4 regions of the Agrobacterium fabrum str. C58 genome follow, and region 2 is predicted to be linked to each of the others. Evidence: riboswitches for the same ligand, from Rfam matches in the RefSeq annotation. Region 2 holds a riboswitch; each other region holds the start of a gene.
What was found. Region 2 has a riboswitch for cobalamin ahead of bluB (5,6-dimethylbenzimidazole synthase). Riboswitches for the same ligand answer to the same signal wherever they lie in the genome.
Positions count from the first base shown of each region.

Region 1: it holds a riboswitch for cobalamin, as region 2 does, so the genes downstream of both, ATU_RS13665 (DUF1636 family protein) here and bluB (5,6-dimethylbenzimidazole synthase) in region 2, are expected to answer to the same signal.
Region 3: it holds a riboswitch for cobalamin, as region 2 does, so the genes downstream of both, ATU_RS15715 (ABC transporter substrate-binding protein) here and bluB (5,6-dimethylbenzimidazole synthase) in region 2, are expected to answer to the same signal.
Region 4: it holds a riboswitch for cobalamin, as region 2 does, so the genes downstream of both, ATU_RS17820 (acyl-CoA thioesterase) here and bluB (5,6-dimethylbenzimidazole synthase) in region 2, are expected to answer to the same signal.

Region 1 covers NC_003062.2:2,808,183-2,814,024, forward strand. Annotated here, with positions in the region: gene cobN (cobaltochelatase subunit CobN) at 1-144, opposite strand, end outside; gene cobW (cobalamin biosynthesis protein CobW) at 209-1,246, opposite strand; gene ATU_RS13665 (DUF1636 family protein) at 1,243-1,668, opposite strand; cobalamin riboswitch at 1,788-2,004, opposite strand; gene cobO (cob(I)yrinic acid a,c-diamide adenosyltransferase) at 2,139-2,756, shown strand; gene ATU_RS13675 (cobyric acid synthase) at 2,758-4,215, shown strand; gene cbiB (adenosylcobinamide-phosphate synthase CbiB) at 4,202-5,167, opposite strand; gene cobD (threonine-phosphate decarboxylase CobD) at 5,166-5,842, shown strand, end outside.
Region 2 covers NC_003062.2:1,638,418-1,644,259, forward strand. Annotated here, with positions in the region: gene ATU_RS08115 (DUF2865 domain-containing protein) at 1-1,067, shown strand, start outside; gene bluB (5,6-dimethylbenzimidazole synthase) at 1,261-1,977, opposite strand; cobalamin riboswitch at 2,074-2,256, opposite strand; gene ATU_RS08125 (TolB family protein) at 2,327-3,157, opposite strand; gene ATU_RS08130 (NAD+ synthase) at 3,227-4,906, opposite strand; gene ATU_RS08135 (LTA synthase family protein) at 5,129-5,842, shown strand, end outside.
Region 3 covers NC_003063.2:437,394-443,235, reverse strand. Annotated here, with positions in the region: gene argE (acetylornithine deacetylase) at 1-748, opposite strand, end outside; gene ATU_RS15720 (GNAT family N-acetyltransferase) at 951-1,826, shown strand; cobalamin riboswitch at 1,877-2,111, shown strand; gene ATU_RS15715 (ABC transporter substrate-binding protein) at 2,270-3,301, shown strand; gene ATU_RS15710 (FecCD family ABC transporter permease) at 3,298-4,326, shown strand; gene ATU_RS15705 (ABC transporter ATP-binding protein) at 4,323-5,123, shown strand; gene ATU_RS15700 (pseudoazurin) at 5,120-5,560, shown strand; gene ATU_RS15695 (class I SAM-dependent methyltransferase) at 5,737-5,842, opposite strand, start outside.
Region 4 covers NC_003063.2:918,166-924,007, reverse strand. Annotated here, with positions in the region: gene ATU_RS17830 (GNAT family N-acetyltransferase) at 1-226, opposite strand, end outside; gene ATU_RS17825 (LysR family transcriptional regulator) at 277-1,164, opposite strand; gene ATU_RS17820 (acyl-CoA thioesterase) at 1,167-1,997, opposite strand; cobalamin riboswitch at 2,095-2,303, opposite strand; gene ATU_RS17815 (DUF1852 domain-containing protein) at 2,601-3,584, shown strand; gene ATU_RS17810 (methionine synthase) at 3,610-4,638, shown strand; gene ATU_RS17805 (hypothetical protein) at 4,795-5,157, shown strand; gene ATU_RS17800 (sugar ABC transporter substrate-binding protein) at 5,274-5,842, opposite strand, start outside.

The sequences.
Region 1 (5,842 bases), 1.2 Mb from region 2:
TCCCGCCTTTCCCCACGCCCGCTCAAGCCCGGCAAGATCGCTTGCCGAAAAAGACAGCACCACCACATCCGAACGCGGCTGGTTGAGATCAACCGGCTCGATCAGGTCGTCCAGAGACGAGGATGTGGTGGCGAGAATATGCATCTAAAGCATTTCCAGTAAAAGTGCGCAGCGGTTTTGCGTCCGGACAATGCGCAAACGGCTTATGTCAGGCGGCCAGCATCTGTTCGATCTTTTCGCGGTTAATGCCCTTTTCGCCGATGACGACGAGACGGCTGCGGCGCTCTTCACCCGCCGCCCAGGGGCGGTCGTAGTAGTGGTTGACGCGGCTGCCGACAGCCTGCACCTGCAGACGCATGGGCTTAGTGGCGACTTCGATGAAGCCCTTGATGCGCAGCACATTCTCGGCAGCGGCCGTCTGCGCGATACGGGCCGCCAGCGCCTCCGGATCGGTAACGGCCGGCAGGTCGATGACGAAGCTGTCGAAATCATCGTGTTCATGATCGAGTTCGCCATCATGATGGGTGCGGCGGTTTTCAATATCCTCTTCCACCGCAAGGCCGAGACCGATCAGCACGGTCGGATCGATGGCACCATTCGAAGCAACAACGATCTTCGCCGCCTTTGGCAGATGTTCGAGGATATGGGCCTTGGCCTTCTCGAGGCCGGCATCGTCGAGAAGATCGGCCTTGGTGAGCACGATAAGATCGGCGCAGGCGACCTGATCTTCGAAGACCTCTTCGACCGGATCGTCATGGTCGAGCGCTTCGTCGTTGGCACGCTGGGCAGCAAGCGCTTCCATGTCGTGGGCGACCTGACCCTCGGCCAGAGCCGCGCCATCCACCACGGCGACCACGGCATCGACAGTCACGCGGCTTTTGATGGCCGGCCACTGGAAGGCCTGCACCAGGGGCTTCGGCAGGGCAAGGCCGGAGGTCTCAATGAGAATATGCTCCACCTTCGGCTGGCGGCTAAGGATTTGTTCGATGGCGGGCTGGAAATCATCCGCCACCGTGCAGCAGATGCAGCCATTGGCCAGCTCGACGATGTTTTCCTCCGGGCAGCTTTCAATGCCGCAGCCTTTCAGAATTTCGCCATCAATGCCGATATCGCCGAATTCATTGACGATGATGGCGAGCCGCTTGCCGTCAAGCTTTTCGAGAAGACCGCGCAGCAGTGTGGTTTTTCCGGCACCCAGAAAGCCGGTGACGATGGTGCAGGGAACGCGGTCCAGAAGGGTGCTCATGATCTCTCCTCGGTAAAATCGAATGGGGGAATGCGCGCCAGCATGCCGCGCTTTAGGGGTTCCGGGCGGCCACGCCAGGGCATCAGGCCGTCGGGGGCGGCAGAAAGCAGCCGCGCGCCGACCAGCAGGTCTTCCGCATCGCCGGGCGTCAGCCCGCCAAACACATAAGACCAGCCATCGGCGCTGCGGAGCACGGCACTGAGGCCACGCTTGCAATTGGCAAGGCAATTGACGGAGCGAACGGCAATGCCGCTCTCCTGCGCCTTTTCAATGACGGCATCGGCAAGACGCGAACCGGGACGCGGTTCGGCATTGGGATCGACATCATCGCGACAACTGCGGCATACGAAGACGGTAACGCCCGGCGCTGTCTCGTCCTGCGGGTTCCCGTTTGAACCTGAAGATGTCGCTGAAATATCCAAACCGTCCCGTTCCCGCGTCACGTTAAAATTCATCGGGGTGCGGCTATCGAAAACGGTGTGCGACAGGCGCAAACCCGCTGTTCGATCTGACCGACTGACCGGAGCACCCCGCCCGGCAGACGCTTTTTCCTGAAACGGCAGGTCTCCTGGCTTGCGGCTATCAACACCCTGTCACCGCCTTCCCGAACCGATCATAAAGGTTCAGTGGCTTTACGGTGCGGGCTTACCGCTTACAGTTGCGGGGGCAGCCACGGAATGACCCTTTCTCGGGGCGGAACCGTGTTCCCTCTTAGCTTTTCCCGTTGCCGGGAAAAGACCGTCAGTCCCTTACCCTTAGGCTGAACGGGTGTAAGGGTCAATGCCGCGTGCCCGTGACCAGCGCATTGCCGGGTGCGGCAAATTGAGTATAGTCGCCGCTCCGAATGGCGGGGGCAAAAGGTCTCGCGCCGCAGGACAAGAAGGAACGAGCGATGACCCGCGACATCAGCGACAGCGAAGCCGAACGCCACCGGCAGAAAATGGTCAACCGCAAGACTGTGCAGGACGCCGAAGTTGCGGAAAAGACCATCGAAAAAGGCCTGCTGATGATCAATACCGGGCCCGGCAAGGGCAAGTCCACGGCCGCGTTCGGCCTCGCCTTGCGCATGCTCGGCACCGGGCGGCGAGTTGGCGTCGTGCAATTCATCAAGGGTGCATGGTCGACGGGAGAGCAGCAGGCCCTGACGCTCTTCGGGGATAAGGTCGTCTGGCGCACCATGGGGGAGGGCTTCACTTGGGACACGCAGGACCTCAAACGCGATGTCGCGGCCGCGGCAAAGGCCTGGGAAGAGGCCAAGGCCCTGATGGCCGACCAAACAATCGGTCTTCTGCTCCTCGACGAGCTGAACATCGCTTTGCGCTATGATTACCTGCCGCTGGAAGAAGTTGTCGAAACGCTCTCTAGTCGCAGGCCCGATCTGCATGTCATCGTCACCGGCCGCAACGCCAAGCAGCCGCTGATCGACGCCGCCGATATGGTGACGGAAATGACGCTGGTGAAACATCACTTCAAGGCGGGCGTGAAGGCCCAAGCCGGGATAGAATTCTGACATGACAGCACGGGTGCTGATGTTTCAGGGAACCGGCTCCGATGTCGGCAAATCGCTGATGGTGGCCGGTCTTGCCCGGGCATTCACCCGGCGCGGCCTCTCCGTCGTGCCGTTCAAGCCACAGAACATGTCGAACAATGCCGCAGTTACCGCCGATGGCGGTGAGATCGGCCGTGCGCAGGCGCTGCAGGCGCGGGCAGCAGGCGTGCCGCTTTCCGTGCACATGAACCCGGTGCTCCTGAAGCCGCAGAGCGAAACCGGCGCACAGGTGGTAGTGCAGGGCAAGATCGTCGGCAGCGCCAAGGCGGCCGATTATCAGCACATGAAGGCCGGGCTGATGCCGCGCGTGCTTGATAGTTTCGAGCACTTGAAACAACTGGCCGATCTGGTGCTGGTGGAAGGGGCAGGCAGCGCCTCGGAAATAAACCTCCGCGCCAATGACATCGCCAATATGGGTTTTGCCCGAGCGGCCGATGCGCCAGTGATCCTGATCGGCGATATCGATCGCGGTGGCGTCATCGCCAGCCTCGTCGGCACCAGAGAGGTGCTCGACGACGATGACGCGGCGATGATCGAAGGTTTCATCGTCAACCGATTTCGCGGCGATCCGGCACTGTTTTCCGATGGCATGCGGATGATTGCGGAAAAGACCGATTGGTCCTCCATAGGGCTTCTGCCGCATTTTTCCGATGCGGCGAAACTGCCGGCGGAGGATGCTCTGGGGCTTTCCGGCCCAGCCCAACGAAAGCCAAGCGCAAAAATCCGCATCGCCGTGCCGATCCTGCCGCACATTTCCAATTTCGACGATCTCGATCCCCTCGACATGGAGCCGGATGTGGAACTGATCCGGGTCCGTCCAGGTGAGACGATCCCCGCCGATTGCCGTCTGGTTTTGCTGTGCGGCTCGAAATCGACCATCGCCGATCTCGCCGTGCTGAAAGATGCCGGCCTGGACATTGATATAAAGGCGCATGTGAGACGCGGCGGCTACGTTCTCGGCCTTTGCGGCGGTTACCAGATGCTTGGAAAAACCGTTGCCGATCCTGACGGCATCGAGGGACCGCCGGCGACTGTCGAGGGGCTCGGCCTGCTGGACGTCGACACGGTTTTGACGGGCGACAAACGGCTCGTTTCCGTTCGGGGCACGAGTTTCGACGGCGTTGGTTTATCCGGCTACGAAATGCATGTCGGTGAAACCACGGGAATAGCGGGTAGTCTGGTGTTTTCGACGATCGACGGACATGCCGATGGCACCATTTCGCCCGACGGCCGCGTCTTCGGCACCTATATTCACGGTCTTTTTGCGGATGACCGCCAGCGCAGCGCATGGCTCGAGCGTCTCGGCGGGCAGGGCACGGACCTGAACTATGACGCGCAGGTTGATGCGGTTCTCGACCGTCTGGCTGCGCATATGGAACAGCACCTCGATCTCGACAGGCTGCTTGCTATAGCGCGATAAGGATCGCCAGAAGTCCGAACAGGCCAATCAGCAACAAGTCCGCGATCCGCGCCAGTCGCAATGCCTTGCGAATATCACCGGCAACCAGTGCGGACCTCCCGCCTTCGCCCATGAAACGCGCCTCGATCATCTGCCCGCCATAGGAACGCGGGCCGGCAAGCGCAAAACCGAGAGCACCGGCAAGCGCCGCCTCCGGCCAGCCGGCATTGGGGGAGCGGTGGTGGCGCGCATCGCGACGGATCGCGGCAATGGCCGCTTTTGGCGACGCGCCTTCGACAAAAAAAGCGGCGACCACAAACAGGCTGCCGCTCAGCCTTGAGGCCGGTAGATTAACGAGATCATCCAGCCGGGCCGAGGCCCAGCCGAAGGCCTCATGGCGGGGCGAACGATGACCGATCATGCTGTCTGCCGTATTGATCGCCTTGTAAGCCGCACCACCAGGCAGGCCCAGAAATCCGAGCCAGAAGGCAGGAGCGACGATGCCATCGGAAAAATTCTCGGCGAGACTTTCGATCGCCGCCCGGCAGATCGCTGCCTCATCTAGCTTTTGCGGATCGCGCCCGACGATCATCGACACCGCCTTGCGGCCGCCTTCCACCCCCTCGCGCTCCAGCGCCGTGGCGACTGCCTCCACATGCTGTTCCAGACTTTGTTGCGCCGGAAGCGACGCACCGAATATCGCCACAGCCAAGAGACCGAAGGGCAGGAAAAGCAGAACCGACTGCGCAAACCATGCAAGGATCACCGTTAGCCCGACAAAAACAACCAGCGCCGCAACACCTGCGGCTTTGCGCTGAGAAAATGATGCGCTCTCCCGGTTCCATTTTTTGTCCATGAGCGCGATAAGCGAACCGATCCAGGTGACGGGGTGGCCGATGCGTTTGAACAGCCAGTCCGGATAGCCGGTCAGGCGTTCGATCACGAGCGACAGGAAAGCGAGAGCAAAGAACATGGGCGAGACAGTACCAGAAAAAGCTCAGGGAGCGATCCGTCACGGCGGCAATCTCGGCAAGGCGCGCCTGATGTTTCGGCAAGCACCTGAACCGTGGATCGACCTTTCGACCGGTATCAATCCGCACTCCTACCCGCATTCGCCCATTCCCGCCAGCGCATTCGCCCGCCTGCCGGAACCCGGCGCCGCCGAGGAGCTGAAACAGCTGGCGGCGGCCCATTTCGGCGCGCCTTCCGCGCAGCATGTCACGCTTTCTCCCGGCACCCAGATGTTGATGCCGCTGCTGGCGCAGATCGCCATCAATCGTGGAGCCCAAAGCGGTGCCGTGCTTTCACCCGCCTATGCGGAACATGCCCGCACCGCCCGCATGGCGGGGCTGACCGTCACCGAAGTGGAAAACATCGGCGATCTCTCAGCTTACGGCTATGCGGTGGTGGTCAATCCCAACAATCCCGATGGTCGCATCACGGACCGCGAAGCTTTACTCGCGCTAGCCGGAACGATAGGCCGCAAAGGCGGTCTGCTCGTCGTGGATGAAGCCTTCATCGAAACGGGCGGGGCCGAAAGCCTGGCGGTTGCAACCAATGGCGAAGCGCTGGTGGTCCTGCGATCCTTCGGAAAATTTTACGGCATGGCGGGCGTGCGCCTGGGTTTCGCAATTGCGCATCCCGAGAT
Region 2 (5,842 bases):
CGGCTCCTGCCGCCGCTTTTGCGGAGCAGGTGTGCGATACGCTGTATCAACAGCTGCGCGAGCCGCCTCGCGTTATCGGCAACACGGCCGAGGTGCGGCGTTATGCCAATGCGCTCGCCCGCCAGAACATCGTCATCCGCAAGATCAGGAACGACATGCGCAGCTATGGCTGCTCATCAGGCAGCGTCATCGTTTATGGCAATCCCAATGCCAGCGTCTGCGCCGAGATCGGCGATGCGCTGGTGGATGCCGAGGCCGAACGTGACGCGATCATCCGCGATCGCGACGACGCCATGGCGGCAGCGCGCAATGACGACGGCGACGTCAGGCGCCAGCGCATTCTCGCCGCCCTCGATGCCAACGGTTGCAGCACAATGCCGGAAACGGACACGCGACTGCCGCAGGCTCCCGATGTGACGCGTTATCCCGATGCCTTCCGTCAGCAGGAAAATGAGCCGGGACAGGCAGGCCTTTCGCCCTACCCCAATGCCGCCGCTGAGGGCGGGCTTCGCACACTCTGCGTGCGCACCTGCGACGGTTCATTCTTCCCGATTGCCTCCAACGCCTCGCCGCTCGATTTCCGCGCCCAGGCCGAACAATGCCAGAAAATGTGCCCGGGAACCGAGACGGAGCTTTATTTCCATTCCATGACGGATCAGGAAACAGCAGACATGGTGTCTGCGCAAACCGGCAAACCCTACAAAGACCTGCCGACCGCCTTCGCCTATCGCAATTCCTCCCCGAAAGCGCCGGGCTGCGCCTGCAACATGGCCGCCTACCACCAGGACATGCAGAAGCAGGAAGAGGCCGCCCGGCCGCAAGCCGAAAGGCCCTATTCCAGCATCAGCACCATTCCATCACCCCAGGGTGACAAGAGTGGAGACAAGCCGCAGAAATCCGCCGAGCAGCAACAGGCCGCAAAGCCGCCGGAACAACCCGTTCCCGAACGCGACTATGACCCGAACGACACCAGGGTGCGCGTCATCGGCCCCAAATTCCTGCCGGATCAGACAGGCCGGATAGACCTGAAGAACCCGGCACTTAAAGGCATTCAGCCGCAGCAGTGAAATCTCTTGCGCGTGCGTAATGGGGCGAGCGCGCCCCTGTTTCTTCTCTCCGAGGGGGAGAAGTTCGTGACAGCGGGATGAAGGGGCAACGTCAGCGATATTCGGTGAGCTAGCCCCCTCATCCGACCCTTCGGGCCACCTTCTCCCCATGCGCGGAGAAGGAACGAGAGGCGACGCTATCGCATCTCATCCCTTACCGCCCACCCCAGCGATTGCGAAACACCAGTTCCTCGAGCGGCACGCGCTGCCGCCAGCCCTTCACCGCCAGCTCCGGCTCGGTATAAAGCGCATCGACGCGCCCGAGGCACAGCCAGGCGACGATTTCGATATGCTCGGGGATATCAAGAATGGCGCGAACATCGCTGTCGTGGAAAATGCTGACCCAGCCGACACCGATGCCTTCGGCGCGGGCGGCAAGCCAGAGGTTCTGGATGGCGCAGACGGTAGAGTAGACATCCGTGCGCGGATTGTGGGTGCGGCCCAGCACCACCTTGCCGCCGCGGGTGGGATCGCAGGTGACGCAGATGCTGAGCGGTGCCTTGCGGATACCCTCAAGCTTCAGGCTGCGGTAAAGCGCCTGCTTCTCGCCTTCAAACATCGCCGCCGCCTCCTCATTGGCGCGGCTGAAGGCCACCCATGCGGCCTGGCGCACCCCTCCATCGGTGACGAGGGTGAAGTTCCACGGCTGCATGAAACCGACCGAGGGCGCGGAATGCGCCGCTTTCAGCAGGCGTTCCACCAGCTCCTCCGGCAAGGGATCGGGCAGGAACTGGTCGCGCACATCACGCCGCGTCTCGATGGCGCGGTAGATCGCTTCGCGTTCCGCACCGGAAAACGGGCGGGCGGGTGAAAGCGCGTGATCGAATGGATTGGCTTGCAATGGATTGCCAGCGGACGGATCGGTCGGCATCGTTTAACCCCAACAATGCGGGCGCGCCGGTGCAGAAACCATGCCGGTTTTGCAGCGATGACGCGCCTCTTCAGCAACCTGCCGCCGTCCGCGCGGTTCGGTCTATCCTGCCAGGCCGGTCTTCTGACTAAGCTTCATCCGCCCCTTTCGCCTTCCCGAATTGCTTCAGTGGCATGAGAAAAAGAGCATCCGCCTTACAGCGTTGGGCACGTTCCGGTCTTTCACCGGATTCCCGATTCTCCCGCCGCAAGGGCGGGCACCTGACCGGAGAAGCTATGGGCAAAAAAGCTTGCAAGCACAAGTGTCCCACGGGTGGTGCGGCAATGTGGCCTGCCGCACCTTACCGTCATCATTCCACCGGGAAATACCTGACATAAGCAAACTCATCGCCATCAGGAGACCAGTTGGGCGAATTCATCGTTCCTTGCCCGCCAAACAGGTCGAACAGCGTTTCGACATTGCCGCCATCCATATCCATCAGCTGCACCCGCACATCGAGATCACGCGGATGATCGAAGACATCGGCGTCATAAGAAACGAACACCACCTTGTCACCCGAAGGAGACGGATGCGGGAACCAGTCGCCATAGGCGCTGTCGGTGATGCGCTCGACGCTGGAACCATCCACCCGCACGCGCCAAATCTGCATCTGGCCGGTTCGGCTGGAGTTGAAATAGATCCATCGTCCATCCGGCGAATAATCCGGGCCGTCGTTGCGGCCTTCACCATGGGTGAGGCGCGTTTCAACGCCGCTGTCTATGTCCATGGAATAGATGTCGAAAACCTGGTCGCGAATGCCGCAATAGGTAAAACTTTTCCCGTCCGGCGACCAGCCATGCCAGTAGGAGGGAAGGTTCTTCGTCATCAGCCGCGGTGTGCCGCCCGTCGACGGCAAAAGGTAGATCGCGCTCTTGCCGAACTCCACCTTGTCGGAAATGGCATAGAGCGCACCATCGGGCGAAATGCCGTGGTCGTTATTGCAGATTGTCGCAAAGCCGGTGTCGACCTTTTCCGGCGAAGGGTCGCCGGCAAGTGACAGGCGATAAAGCAGCCCTTCGCTGTTCAACAGCAGATATTTCCCGTCCGGCGACCAGTTCGGCGCTTCAAACAGCTCCGGCGTCTGCCAGACCACCCGCATCTTCCGGGTCCGGATGTTGAAGATTTCGATGGAACTGCGCATGCTGCCTCCCGGGCCTGTCGATAGTCTGGTGTGGAGCGTCGACTGGCGCATACATTCCGTTTGCGCACCTTACCGATCCCGAAACCGGTTGGTAATCGGATAACGCCGGTCCCGCCCAAAATTCTTCTTGGTGATCTTCACACCCGGAGCCGATTGCCGGCGCTTGTATTCGGCCAGATAAAGCAGATGCTCGACCCGGTGCACGGTGGCCACATCATGGCCGCGCGCCAGAATTTCCTCGACCGACATTTCCTTCTCGACAAGGCACTCGAGAATATCATCCAGCACCGGATAGGGCGGCAGCGAATCCTGGTCGGTCTGGTTGGGGCGCAGTTCGGCCGATGGCGCCTTGGCGATGATATTGGCTGGGATAACCTCGCCGGAAGGGCCAAGCGCGCCCGGCGGCACATGGGCGTTGCGCCAGCTGGAAATGGCATAGACCTGCATCTTGTAGAGGTCCTTGATGGGATTGAAACCGCCATTCATATCGCCATAAAGCGTCGCATAGCCCACCGACATTTCCGACTTGTTGCCGGTCGTTACCACCATCGAGCCGAACTTGTTGGAGACAGCCATCAAAATGGTGCCACGCGTGCGGCTCTGCAGATTTTCTTCGGTAATGCCCTCTTCCGTGCCCTCGAAGAGTTCGGAGAGCGCCGAAAGAAAGCCTTCCACCGGCTCGACGATCGGCACGATATCGTAACGGCAGCCGAGCGCTCTCGCACAATCGGCGGCGTCCTTCAGCGATTCTTCCGAGGTGTAGCGGTAGGGCAGCATGATGCAGCGTACCCGCTCCTCACCCAGCGCATCGACGGCAAGGGCTGCGCAGATCGCCGAATCGATGCCGCCGGAAAGGCCGAGAACCACGCTCTTGAAGCCGTTCTTGTTGACGTAATCCCTAAAGCCCAGCATGCAGGCGCGGTAATCCGCCTCCTCGCCCTCAGGGATTTTCGAGAAAGGCCCGCTGTCGCAATGCCAGCCGTCTGCGGTGCGTTTCCAGTCGGTGACAGCGAGCGTGGCCTCGAACTGGCTCATCTGAAAGGCCAGCGTCTTGTCGGCATTAAAGCCGAAGCTCGCACCGTCAAACACCAGCTCATCCTGTCCGCCCAGCTGATTGGCGAAAACCAGCGGCAGGCCGCTTTCGATCACCTGCCTGAGCGCCACCTGATGGCGCACATCCAGCTTGCCGCGATAATAGGGCGACCCATTCGGCACCAGCAGGATTTCCGCCCCGCTTTCGGCCAGCGTCTCGCACACGCCCATGTCGTTCCAGATTTCCTCGCAGATCGGAATGCCGATCCGCACGCCACGGAAATTATAGGGCCCGGAAATCGACCCTTCTTCGAAAACACGTTTTTCGTCGAACTCGCCGTAATTCGGCAGATCGATCTTGTCACGCAACGCGATGATCTTGCCACCATCCAGAAGCGCCACCGAATTGTGCCGGCCTGTCTCGCCCTGACGCGGAAAACCGATGACGACGCCCGGCCCGCCATCGGCAGTCTCCGCCGCCAGTTCTTCCACAGCCTTCAGGCAGGCCTTCAGAAAAGCCGGCTTAAGCACCAGATCCTCCGGCGGATAGCCTGAAATGAACAGCTCCGTCAGGAGCAGAAGGTCGGCACCCTGCGTCGCCGCATCGGCCCGTGCCTCACGCGCCCTGGCGAGATTGCCCGCCACGTCGCCAACAGTCGGATTGAACTGCCCGACGGCAATTCGAAGATGGTTCTGGATATCGTGTCTGTCGCTCATGCCATTTCAATACCGCGCCCGTGGCCGCTCCGCAACGCGGCAATTGCATGCCGTCGCCTGGGCAAGACGCCACGGCTGCGTTCACGCTAAGGTTATCACCGCCCCAGCCATCCTCCGCAAAGTTCATGTCGCGTTCATCGCGCTTATGTGACAGTTACATGACAATTTTGCGACGTCCGATTCACCTCCCCGGATCGGCGCTGCCGCCTGAAATACCGGAGTATGAGTTTGAGAGATTCGGCGCCAAAAACAACGGCTTCCGAAAAGGCTGGTCTTGTCTTTTCGCCTGCGGGACTGAGGAGCCTTTCGAAGCTTTCGGGTACGGCCTATACGCTTGCCAATCTGACGATCGCATCCATTGTGCTTGTCGTGGCGCTGGAATGGATCGCCCGCGGTTCGCTCCGTGATGTCGGCGCTTTCCTCACCTCCCCGGCCCGCCCGGGCGTAACCACCATCGCCGCCGTGCTCGCCCTTCTCCTGGCGCTGGATGCGATCCTTGGCAGGCGTTACCTGTCGCTGATTGCCGTCGCGCCGCTCTGCGCGCTGACGGGACTGATTTCCGCCCAGAAACAGACTTATCTCTCCGATCCACTTTACCCTTCCGACCTTTTATTCGGCCGGCAGATCCTCGAGCTTCTGCCGACCATGTTGAAGGCCCAGCCCCTGACGGCAGCACTGGTGGTCCTCGGCCTCTGCGCCGCCATCGCAGCCCTTGTGGCGTTATGGCTGCTGGCGCGCCGCCATTCGCCGGGCTTGAGCTGGCGTGAGCGCGCCGCGGGTCTTGTGCTGGCGTTGCCGCTTCTCGCCGGTCTTGCCTCGCTGATGGACTATTCGCATTATTCCTGGGTGCGCGATCGCCTCAACATCATTCCCATGATGTGGGATCAGCAGGAGAACTACCGCCATAACGGCTTCCTGATGGCCTTCGCCTTTAAT
Region 3 (5,842 bases), on a different replicon from region 2:
CGCAATGATCGGGGATGATGTTGAGCGCCTGCCCGCCCCTTACCGTGCCGATCTGCAGGGAGGAATAGGGCGGCTCGAAGGTCGTTTCGAAGGGCCCCTGTGTCAGCTCCTGTGCTGTCGCGACCGCCTCTGCCATGATACCGGTCATCAGGTGGATGGCGTTGACGCCCTGATCGGGCCGCGACGAATGGCCAGATCGACCGCGAATGGTGATGCGCGCGGCGGCCTTGCCCTTGTGAGCGCGCACGGCGCGCAGATTACTTGGCTCGCCGATGATCGCGCCCGCCGGCGGAGCGCATAGTTCCGGCAATCGGGCGATCATGTGCGGCACACCGCGGCAACCCGCCTCTTCGTCATAGGAAAAGGCAATATGCACGGGCCGCTTCAGCGCCATGCGCGAAAATGCCGGTGCTGCGGCGAGAACCGTGGCCAGAAAACCCTTCATGTCGGTGGTTCCGCGCCCGTAAAGACGCTCGCCTTTGGCTCTCAGCATGAAGGGATCGGAGGACCATTCCGGCTCACCGGCGGGCACCACATCCATATGGCCGGAGAGGATATATCCGGCGACATCAGCCGGGCCGAAGCTCGCGAAAAGATTGGCGCGGTCGCCTTCAGGGCCGGCAAGCATGGACACTTTCGCACCGTGGCTTTCCAGATAATCCGCGATCCATCCGGCGATATCGCCATTGGCGGTTCCGACGATCGATGGGAAGCCGACAAGACGCTCCAGAATTTCGATTGCGTTCATGGCTGTCTCCGTCGTTTCAACGGCGAGAGCTTAAAGTGGCTGATGGCGTTTATCTGCTGAAATGCGGGTGATTTCGGTAGATTGTTGTGTCCTTCCAGTGCTTTCGGAAAATTCGTGCTGGCAAGGCTGGTTATCTTCGGATGTCGTGGGCTGGGCTGCCGGGATCAAGGTTCCGCGCCGGAGGAAATGAGAGCCGTTTGCTATGGAGCTGCTCAAAGTCGATAGTTTCGAGTTGCGAACCGTGGATATCGCCGATGTCGAGGCCGATCATCTGCACGCGCTTTCCATGGCGGTGGGGTGGCAATATCACGCGAATGAATGGTGTTTTCTGCGGCAGTGCGGCGTCGGCCTCGCTGCCCTCGATGAGATTGATCGCGTCGTCGCAACCGCGATGCTGTTTGCCTATGATGAGGGTTTCGCAACGCTCGGCATGGTCATCGTTTCCCCACGCCTGCAGGGGCAGGGCGTTGCGCCATGGCTGGTGCGGCGGCTTTTGGCGAAGTTCCCTGTCATATCGCTCCGGATCAATGCCACGGACGAGTCGAGGCGGTTGTTTGCCCGGTTGGGGTTCACCGGAGAAACGGAAAAAGTGCATCTCTTTCGGGGAAAGGTGCAACGTCCGGCCGAGATGCCGCCTGGCCGAAAACAGAAAATCGAGTTGCTGTCAGAAGACCACCTTATCGACGTGGCTGACATGGACCGCGCAGCTTTTGGCATTTCGCGCCGCCGCGTCCTGTTGCGCCTTCTCAAGGAAAAGACGGGTTATGGCCTGTTCGAGGCCGGCCGGCTTGTCGCTTTTGCCTTTCGCCGGGCGGCGGGGCGGGGCCACATCATCGGTCCGGTCGTTGCCGTGGAGGAAATGGATGCGATCATGCTTGTCAGCCGGCATTTTGCCGATCTGGAAGACCAGCTTGCCCGTCTCGATGCCGTGCGCGACAGCGGCGCCTTTTCCGATTTTCTCGCGCAATCAGGTTTGGTAGTGATCGAAACGCTGACGACCATGTCAAAAGACGAGCCGCAGCCGATGGGGTCCGGCACGGCGAGAATTTTTGCGCTGGCGGGCCCTTCCCTGTTCTGACTTTGTGCTGAGCTGCGACACGATCGCAATTGACGCTCCGCCTCTTGCCCCTTATGTGAGAAAGCGACGGTTCCTACAGCCGAAAGGCGAAGGGATTAATAGGGAACATGGTGCGGGCGATCTTTTTCGTCCAATGCCTTGGCTGCCCCCGCAACTGTAAGCGGATTGTTGTTCATCCCAGTGACGCTTGAAGGCGTCATGCCACTGTTTTTTTCGGAATGCGGGAAGGCAGATGAGGGACGCAAATCCGTGAGCCAGGAGACCTGCCGTCAAAATGGAAACCATCGTTACGGGCGGGGAAGCCCGGAGGAGGAATTTGTAATGTTATTTCATAACATTTCGTTTGCGTCCTATAACCGTTCTCCGTACAAGACGTCCCGCTGTTGCTGCGCGTTCTGACGCCTGCTGCTCTGGAATAAGTTTTACTTTCGACTGGAGAACACATGTTTCATTCTAGACGCCTGCCGGTTCATGCCGGCTTTCTGGCCGCCGTGCTTTGGGCTTTGCCCTTTGTCGGTGCAAATGCCGCCGAAACCACCTATCCCCTGACGATCAACAGCTGCGGTCAGGAGATCACTTTCAAGCAGGCACCCGCCCGCACCGTATCCGTTGGCCAGAGCACGACTGAGGTTCTTTACCTGCTCGGCGTTGCCGACAGGGTCGTCGGCACGGCGCTGTGGATCGGTCCGGTTCTGAAAGGTTATGAGGAGGCCAATGCCAAGGTCGAACGGCTGGCCGATAATGATCCTAGCTTCGAGACGGTTGTCGGCAAGAGGCCGGAGCTCATCACGACGCAGTTCCAGTGGCAGATCGGTCCCGAGGGTGTTGTCGGCACGCCGGCGCAATTCGCCGAACTCGGCATTCCCGTCTATACCTCACCTGCCGATTGCGTCGGCAAGGACAATTCCGGCGGCGGGGATGGTGTGCGCAATACCGGCTTCACCATGGAGCTGATCTATCAGGAAATCCGCGACCTCGCCAAAATCTTCAACGTGCAGGGGCGCGGTGAAGAGGTCGTTGCCGACCTGAAGAAGCGCGAGGAAGCTGCACGGGCCAAGATAGCCTCCGCGAATGGCAAGCTTTCCGCCGTCTTCTGGTTCTCCAGCGCCGAACTGGATATCGACCCCTATGTCGCCGGCCGCAACGGCGCTCCCGGTTACATCATGTCCGCGCTGGGCTTAAAGAATGTCATTGAAAGCGATGAGGAATGGCCAACCGTCGGCTGGGAGACGATCGCCAAGGCCAATCCGACCGTGATCGTAGCAGGCAAGATGGATCGCCGCCGCTTCCCGGCGGACGATATCGCCGTCAAGCGCAAGTTCCTGGAAACCGATCCCGTGGCGAGCATCATGCCCGCCGTCAAGCAAGGCCGTGTGTTCGACATGGATGCGCAGGCGATGAACCCGACCATTCGCACCATCGAAGGTATTGAAACGCTGGCCGAGGCGATTTCGGCCGCTGGCCTCGCCAAGTGAACCGTTTCTCCACCCATCTTGGCAGGGCGGGGCTGGCATTTGCAGCACTCGCCCTGCTGCTTGTCGCGCTGATGGCCGGGGCGGCCATCGGCGAGACCGCCATTCCTTTCGATGTCGTCGCAAAGACGATTGCCAACCGCGTTTTCCATGCGGGTTATCCGCTTGAGCCGCTGGATGAGGGTATTGTCTGGAGTTACCGCCTCAGCCGCGCGGTCGTTGCCGCCTGCTGCGGGGCGTCGCTGGCGCTTGCCGGGGCGGTGCTGCAATCGCTTTTGCGCAATCCCCTTGCCGATCCCTATATTCTCGGCATCTCCGCGGGTGCCTCCACCGGTGCCGTCGCCGTGGCGCTTCTGGGTTTCGGCGCAGGGTTTCTGACAATGCCGGCCGGTGCGCTCATTGGCGCATTCGTGGCTTTTTCGCTGGTCAGCCTTCTGGCCGTGCGGGCGGGGCATGGTAACAGCGCCATCATTCTGGCGGGCGTTGCGGGTTCGCAATTGTTCAACGCCATGACCTCCTTCATCGTCACCAAATCCGCCAATGCCGAACAGGCGCGCGGCATCATGTTCTGGCTGCTCGGCAATCTTTCCGGCGTGCGCTGGCCGGATGTCTGGCTGGCCTTGCCGGTCAGCCTTGCGGGCCTTGCCGTCTGCCTCTGGTATGCCCGGGCGCTCGATGCCTTCGCTTTCGGTGGTCAGGCGGCAGCCTCGCTTGGTATTCCGGTGCGCTGGGTCTATGCGGTGCTGATCTCCGTTTCCGCAATCATGACGGCTGCGATGGTGTCGCTGGTCGGTTCCATCGGTTTTGTCGGGCTCGTCATTCCGCATGCCGCGCGCATCTTCGTTGGTGTCCGCCATGGCATATTGCTACCGGTGACGGCGCTGACCGGCGCGGTTTTCATGATCATCGCGGATATTCTCTCGCGCATCGTCATTCCGGGCCAGGTGCTGCCGATTGGGGTCATCACTGCGCTCGTCGGCGCACCCGCCTTCGCCTTCATCCTGGGGCAAAAGAGAGGTCGGTCATGAAATTATTCGCCCACGACCTGCATTTCCATGCCGGCAATATCGATATCGTCCGAGGCGTCTCGTTTGATGTTGGTTCCGGGGAGTTTCTCGGCATCATCGGCCCGAACGGGTCCGGCAAGAGCACACTTCTGTCCATGCTCGCCGGTATCCGCAAACCGCGCCGGGGTCACGTCACGCTTGGCGAGGAGCCGCTTGGCTCATTGGGGCGGCGCGACCTTGCCCGCCGGCTCGCCTTCGTGGAGCAGCAGGCCGAAACCACCGAGCGCATTACCGCGCGGCAGGCGGTGGAGCTTGGGCGCACGCCCTATCTCGGCCCGCTTTCTGCCTGGTCGCAGAATGACGATGCCGTCGTTGATGCAGCACTTGCCAATGTCGACATGGCTGACAAGGCGGAGCGCAGCTGGCACCACCTTTCCGGCGGTGAACGGCAGCGCCTGCATATTGCCCGAGCCTTGGCGCAGGAGCCGCACATCCTGCTGCTGGACGAACCGACCAATCATCTGGATATCGGCCACCAGATCGGCTTGCTCGATCTGGTGCGCCGGCAGGGGCTGACGGTCGTGGCGGCGCTGCATGATCTCAATCATGCCGCCATGTTCTGTGACCGCGTCGCCATCCTGCATCGCGGCGAGATGATCGCGGTCGGGCCGCCGCGTGAGGTCCTGACGGCGGCAACGATCGCCGACGTTTTCGGAGTGAAATGTGCGGTCACCACGGATGAGGGCGGTTTTTCCCATATTCGTTTTCTGCCGGCCCATGGGCGGGCTGATCCAGCAAGGAAAGTACTGGCACGATGATGACATTGCCGACGCTCGTAAGCGCCGCTGCAAAGGCCAGACGGTTTTATGCCGCTGCCGCAATTGCCGTGGTAGTCGCAGGGTTTCCCCTTCATGCTTCGGCCGAGACAATGGTGTTCGAGCCCGATTTCCTGGAGATCGGGCCTGGCGACCGCGTGCGCTTCGTGCCGACCCACAAGAGCCACAATGCCGCGACCATCGACGGCATGGTTCCCGAAGGTGTCGAAGGGTTCAAAAGCCGGATCAATGACGAGTTCGAGACCGGGTTCGAAAAACCGGGCTTTTACGGCATCAAATGCTCGCCGCATTACGGCATGGGCATGGTCATGCTGATCAAGGTGGGAGAGGCGGCCTTGCCGCAAAGCTACAGGGAAGTCGAAGTGCCCGGTCGTGCCAAGACCCGGCTTGATGATCTTTTCGAGCAGGCGGGAAAATGAGTATTCTGCGGAAGTCTTGATTGGCGTTCTGGATTGTCCGGGAGGTTGCTTCCGTCATGCTCGGGCCTGTCCCGAGCATCTGCAACGCGTTGATTTTGCGATACGTGATTGGATCCTCGGGACAGGCCCGAGGATGACGTCGTGTATGCGGATAGTGAAGGGGACTGCGGCTTTCCTCAGCCCTTGACAGAAGTATCCGGCTTCACCGCACAGACCGCATAACGGTGCTGCAGCCCGCGCAGGATGCCCTTCAGCAGGCTGAAGTTTTTCGCCTGGGCGCGG
Region 4 (5,842 bases), on a different replicon from region 2:
GTCCTCCGTCGTCCCGGACGAGAAGAAAACCTCCTCGCTCCCCGTTCGAAAACCAGTTTTCGGGAGCTGCTTTCAACAGTGAGTCCAGATCGGAGTGCCAGGCCGGCGTGTAACCGATCCCGTAGAATTCATTGATGATCCGTAGACAGAAAGCTCGCGCTTCTGCTTTTACCTCACTTGCGGCGTCATCTGCCAGCCATGCCGGCGATGAGTTCCAAACATGCATATAGACGCTTCCTCCTGCCAGGGCTGGCGAACTGATCGAAAATCGGCGCGTCAGGCTAATATTTGACGCGACGTCTCGAGAAACCCGGCGATGAAATCGACAGTATCGTCACCATCTCTTAAACCGAGATGGATGCTTTTCTGGATACCGCTCTGACCGATGCGGACGGCGCGGACACCGAGTGCTGCCGCTTCCCGTCGCACCAGCCAATCGGGAATGGCGCTAACCCCGCGGCCTGCCGCCACGAGCTGGAGCATCATTTCCGTCGTTTCGATATTGCGGTGATGACGCGGGCGGCAATTGGCAGGTACCAGGAATTGCGAGAACACATCCAGCCGCTCCGGCGGTACCGGATAGGTGAATAGCGTCTCATCCAGCAGATCCGCAGGTTCGGCATGGCGTTTCAACGCCAGCGGATGATCGACTGGCACCGCGAGCACCAGTTCGTAGTCGAACACCGGCAAATAGTGGACCCCGGCCATCTCAATCGGATCCGGTGTGATCAGGATATCGATTTCATATCCAGCCAGTGCCGCCACGCCGCCGAAAGCGAACGAGGTCGTCAATTCCAAGCCCACATCCGGCCATTCCATGAGGTAGGGTTTTGTGACACTCATTAGCCACTGGTGGCACGGATGGCACTCCATGCCGATCTTGAGCGAGCCTCGCTGCCCGTGGCGATAATCCGACAGAACATTCTCAGCCCTCTCGATCTGGGGCAGAACGCGCTGTGCCAGCGTCAGGATGTAGCGGCCTGCGTCGGTGAGACGAAGGTTGCGGCCATCCTTTTCCCACATCGCCACGCCGTACCGATCTTCCAGCTTGCGGATGGTGTGGCTGAGAGCCGACTGGGATACATTCAGCCGCTCCGCCGCGGCCGTGAGGCTGCCCATGCGATCGACTTCACGCAGGATCGAAAGATGTTGCCTGTCCAGCATGGTTATGCTCCTCCCTTTTCCAGGGAAAAGGCTTCGGCCGGGTCGCGAATGGTAGCCGGCCGGTGGTCCTTGTCGACCGCCACCATGGTGAAGTGTCCGGTGGCCGTGATGTGTCTCTCGCCTGTCAGAAGATTTTCGGACCAGAGTTTTGTCTGGATCGACATGGAGCTGCGGCCCACGCGTTCGACGTGTGCCTGCGCCTCGACAATTTCGCCGATCTCGATTGCCCTTGCAAAATCGATGCGCTCGGATGAGGCCAGCACCACCAGCTTGCCGCAGTAGCGCGACGCTGCAACAAAAGCGGCTTTGGTCATATAGGCAATAGCTTCGCCCCCGAACATCCGGCCGGCGCTGTTTGCCTGATCCGGAAAGACGATCTCGACCATGGTGACGGCATCGCTTGGATCAGGTGTCTCTTCAGTGAGGAGTTCGGGCAGGACATAGCTCGCGGCGTCCTCACCTTCCGGTATGGCCACCATATGGAAGATGCCCCGCGTACAGGTGTGTTGCTGGCGGCCGATAATGGTTTCCGCCACCATTTCCACCTCGACCGTGAGGGAACGGCGTCCAGCCTTCACGGGTCTCGCCGTGAATTCGACGATATGCCCGATGCGCGCGGGTTGTCTGAAGTCGATACGTTCGCAGGAGGCAGTCACGAAGGGTGTCCGTCCGAAGCGGGTCGCCGCAATGAAGGCGACCCGATCCATAAGGGCAAGGCCGGTCCCCCCGAAGAGAGTGCCGTGATGGTTGGTATCTCCGGGAAAGACGATATCGATGAGACGGGTTGTCGCGCCGTGCTGAGCAGGCTTTTCTATCGTTGCGATCTCTGTCATCGGCTCTGCCTCAGGTTGCGGCAGGGCGGGACATGACGCAGAGGCAAAGGCACGGGAATACCTATCGCGAAAGCGGCACTCCGGGACACCCCGCCCGTGGACGTTATCTATCGCGGCAGGTCTCCTGGCTTGCGGGTCATAGCTTTGGTCCGTCTTCCCGAGGCCGGCCTCAGTGACATGATGGACTTTCGCTCGTCGCTTACAGTTGCGGGGGCAGCTTCGGATTCAGGCTGTGATTAAAGCCCTCACCGAATTCCCTCTTAGCTCCGGACCTTCGTCCGCAGAACCACGATGGCTAACCAATGTCGCATGTCGTTGAACTGGTCAAGGCATCTATCACCGGAATGTCATGGAAGCGTTGAGGGGTTCGCAGCAGAGGATCTTTAGTCCGGCGCTACGCCAAATCATGAACGTGGCTCATGCTTCAATGAGATAAAACCATTTTTACTCGATCAATGTCTCAGGCATATATCACGCACAGTCTCAAGTATGGGCAGCAGGAATGTTGCAGGCTGGAGATAATTGAAAATAATGTTTCGTATATCCTGAAGCATAAGTCAAAAATTTCAGGTTTATATCGGGAGACAAGGACGTCGAATCGCGATGAGTAGAGATTTTAATTTTGATATTAAGAGAGTTACTTTTAATGAAGATTATCATCCTTCAGAAAACACGCGTGTTACGACCAACTTCGCCAATCTGGCTAGGGGAGAGAACCGTCAGGAGAACCTGCGCAATGCCCTGAGGATGATCGACAATCGTTTCAACACACTGGCGCATTGGGATAACCCTGAAGGCGACCGCTATTCTGTCGAGCTCGAAATCATATCCGTCGAAATGAATATTGGTGCTGAAGGCAGGAATGATGCTTTTCCGCTGATTGAAATCCTGAAAACGAACATCGTTGATCGAAAAACCAACGAGCGCATTGATGGCATTGTCGGCAATAATTTTTCTTCCTATGTCCGCGATTACGACTTCAGCGTCTTGCTGCCGGAGCACAACAGGGACCGGCCCCAATTCAGCACGCCAGACAAATTTGGCGATCTGCACGGAAACCTGTTCAAGTGTTTCCTGAACTCGGCTGCTTACAAAGAGAATTTCAACAAGCCGCCAGTCATATGCCTGAGTGCATCAAGCAGCAAAACCTATCACCGAACTGACAATCAGCATCCTGTACTGGGTGTCGAATACCGGCAGAATGAGTTCTCTTCGACCGACCAATATTTCAAAAAAATGGGGTTGCGGGTCCGCTATTTCATGCCTCCGAATAGCGTTGCGCCATTGGCTTTTTATTTTGTCAGTGACTTGCTTGGCGACTACACCAATCTCGAGCTCATCAGCACCGTCAGCACGATGGAGACTTTTCAGAAGATCTATCGGCCCGAGATTTATAACGCCAATTCTGCGGCGGGCGCTCGCTATCAGCCGGACCTGAACCACCAGGATTATTCACTCACTCGAATTGTCTATGATCGGGAAGAACGTAGCCGGCTAGCTATCGAGCAGGGCAGGTTTGCCGAGCAGCATTTCATCAGACCATATCGGTCCATTCTCGAGAGATTATCTTCTGATTGCGCCCGTTGACGACCAAAACACAAGGTAACCTATCATGAAAACACTGTTGCCCACGTCAACCGCCGGCAGCCTGCCAAAACCCTCTTGGCTTGCACAACCTGAAAAACTCTGGTCACCCTGGAAATTGCAGGATGAGGAATTGATTGAGGGCAAAAGAGATGCCCTGCGATTGTCCCTGAACGACCAGCAACAGGCAGGCATCGATATCGTCAGTGACGGCGAGCAGACGCGCCAACATTTTGTCACGACGTTTATCGAGCACCTCAGCGGCGTTGATTTTGAAAAACGTGAGACCGTCAGAATTCGTAATCGCTACGATGCCAGTGTGCCGACGGTCGTTGGCGCAGTGTCTCGCGAAAAGCCGGTTTTTGTTGAAGACGCCAAATTCTTGCGTCAGCAAACCAGGCAGCCCATCAAATGGGCCCTGCCGGGTCCCATGACCATGATCGATACGCTCTATGACAGCCACTATAAAAGTCGCGAAAAACTGGCCTGGGAATTTGCCAAGATCCTCAATCAGGAAGCCAGGGAACTGGAGGCTGCTGGTGTCGACATCATTCAGTTCGACGAGCCCGCATTCAATGTCTTTTTTGACGAGGTGAATGATTGGGGCGTTGCCACGCTCGAGAAGGCAATCGAAGGGCTGAAGTGTGAAACTGCCGTGCATATTTGCTACGGTTACGGCATCAAGGCCAATACGGACTGGAAAAAGACTCTCGGGTCGGAGTGGCGGCAATATGAGGAAGCTTTCCCCAAACTGCAGAAGTCCAATATCGATCTGATCTCGCTGGAATGCCACAACTCCCGTGTTCCGATGGATCTCATCGAGCTCATTCGGGGTAAAAAAGTGATGGTTGGCGCCATTGACGTGGCAACCAGTGCAATCGAGACCCCCGAGGAAGTCGCGGATACACTGCGAAAAGCGCTTCGGTTTGTAGATGCCGACAAGCTTTATCCCTGCACCAATTGCGGCATGGCACCCCTCTCGCGTCAGGTCGCAAGAAGCAAGCTGAATGCTTTGGGTGCAGGGGCGGAAATCATCCGAAGGGAGCTTTCGGTTTAGTGCTGGCTAATGCATGCCGGTTTACCCCTTAAGGGGGAGCACGGGGGGAATGCCGGCGGGTGCGGGGTCATATCCGCCATTGCCTCTCACGGCAGAGGCGTTATCATGGTCGTGCTGTAAGATGATAAGCTTTGGGAGGAGCGATACGTGAGACGGATGTGGCCAGACGAATTTGCCTTTCTGCTTGATGATGCGGAAGAGGTAGACCTTCATATTCCACCGGTAGCACATGACGATGGTTCGCCCGGCAAAGCGATATCCAGAAGGGCCCTGAAAGCCCGTATCAGCCAGCAGGATTTTGAGAAAATCTGGCCTCTCGCAGAGGTTCGCTATCGGTTGAACGGCAGGTTTACGGGCAAGGCGATTACGCTGATCGCCAACAACCCTCATTACCAGAAATGGCACCCCTCCGATGGTGGCAGTGTCGAGAACGTGTCCGATAGCGGCCAGAAACACACGACGCCCTATGTGATGGTGCACTTTCTTCTGGATGATGTTCGCGAACATGCTGAAGCCTGAAGTCCGCGGAGCCGTTTTCTGCCGATGACGATGGAATAAGCCGCGCAACCCAGATAGTTGCGCGGCCTGCTTTACATGCTGGCGCGTGACGCCCGCTTTTGTCCGTGTTGCATCGTTCAGAAGGCGGGTTTTTCCTTTTCCACATTCGCCTTCGTCACAACCGTCAGCGGAATAGGCAGACGGGCGTCGATTTTCTTGCCGTTCAGGACATCTGCCATGGCGTTGATTGCCAGCAGGCCGTCCTCGATCGGGGATTGTACGATTGTGGCGTACATTTCACCGTTCCTGATCGATTCGAAGGCGTCTTTCTGGCCGTTGATGCCGACGATCGGCGGTGTCGCCTTGCCGGATTTTGCTTCTTTCCAGGCGTCGATGAAGCCGCGCGCCATGGTGTCGTCATTGGCATAAACGCCGGCGATCTTGTCGCCGAAACGGGTGATCAGGTCGCGGCTGGCGACAAGCGCCTTCTGCTGGTCGAAATCCGCATTGACCGTATCGAGAACTTCGATCTTGCTGCCGAGTGCCTTCAGCTTGGCGTTGAAGCCGTCGACACGGCCGATGGTGGTGCCATTGCCGGCCTGGCCGGCGATGATGACGATGGAGCCCTTGCCATCCAGCGCCTTCTGAAGCGCCTCGGCCGCCATTTCACCTTCGGAATAGACATCCGGGCCGGTGAAGGAGGTAA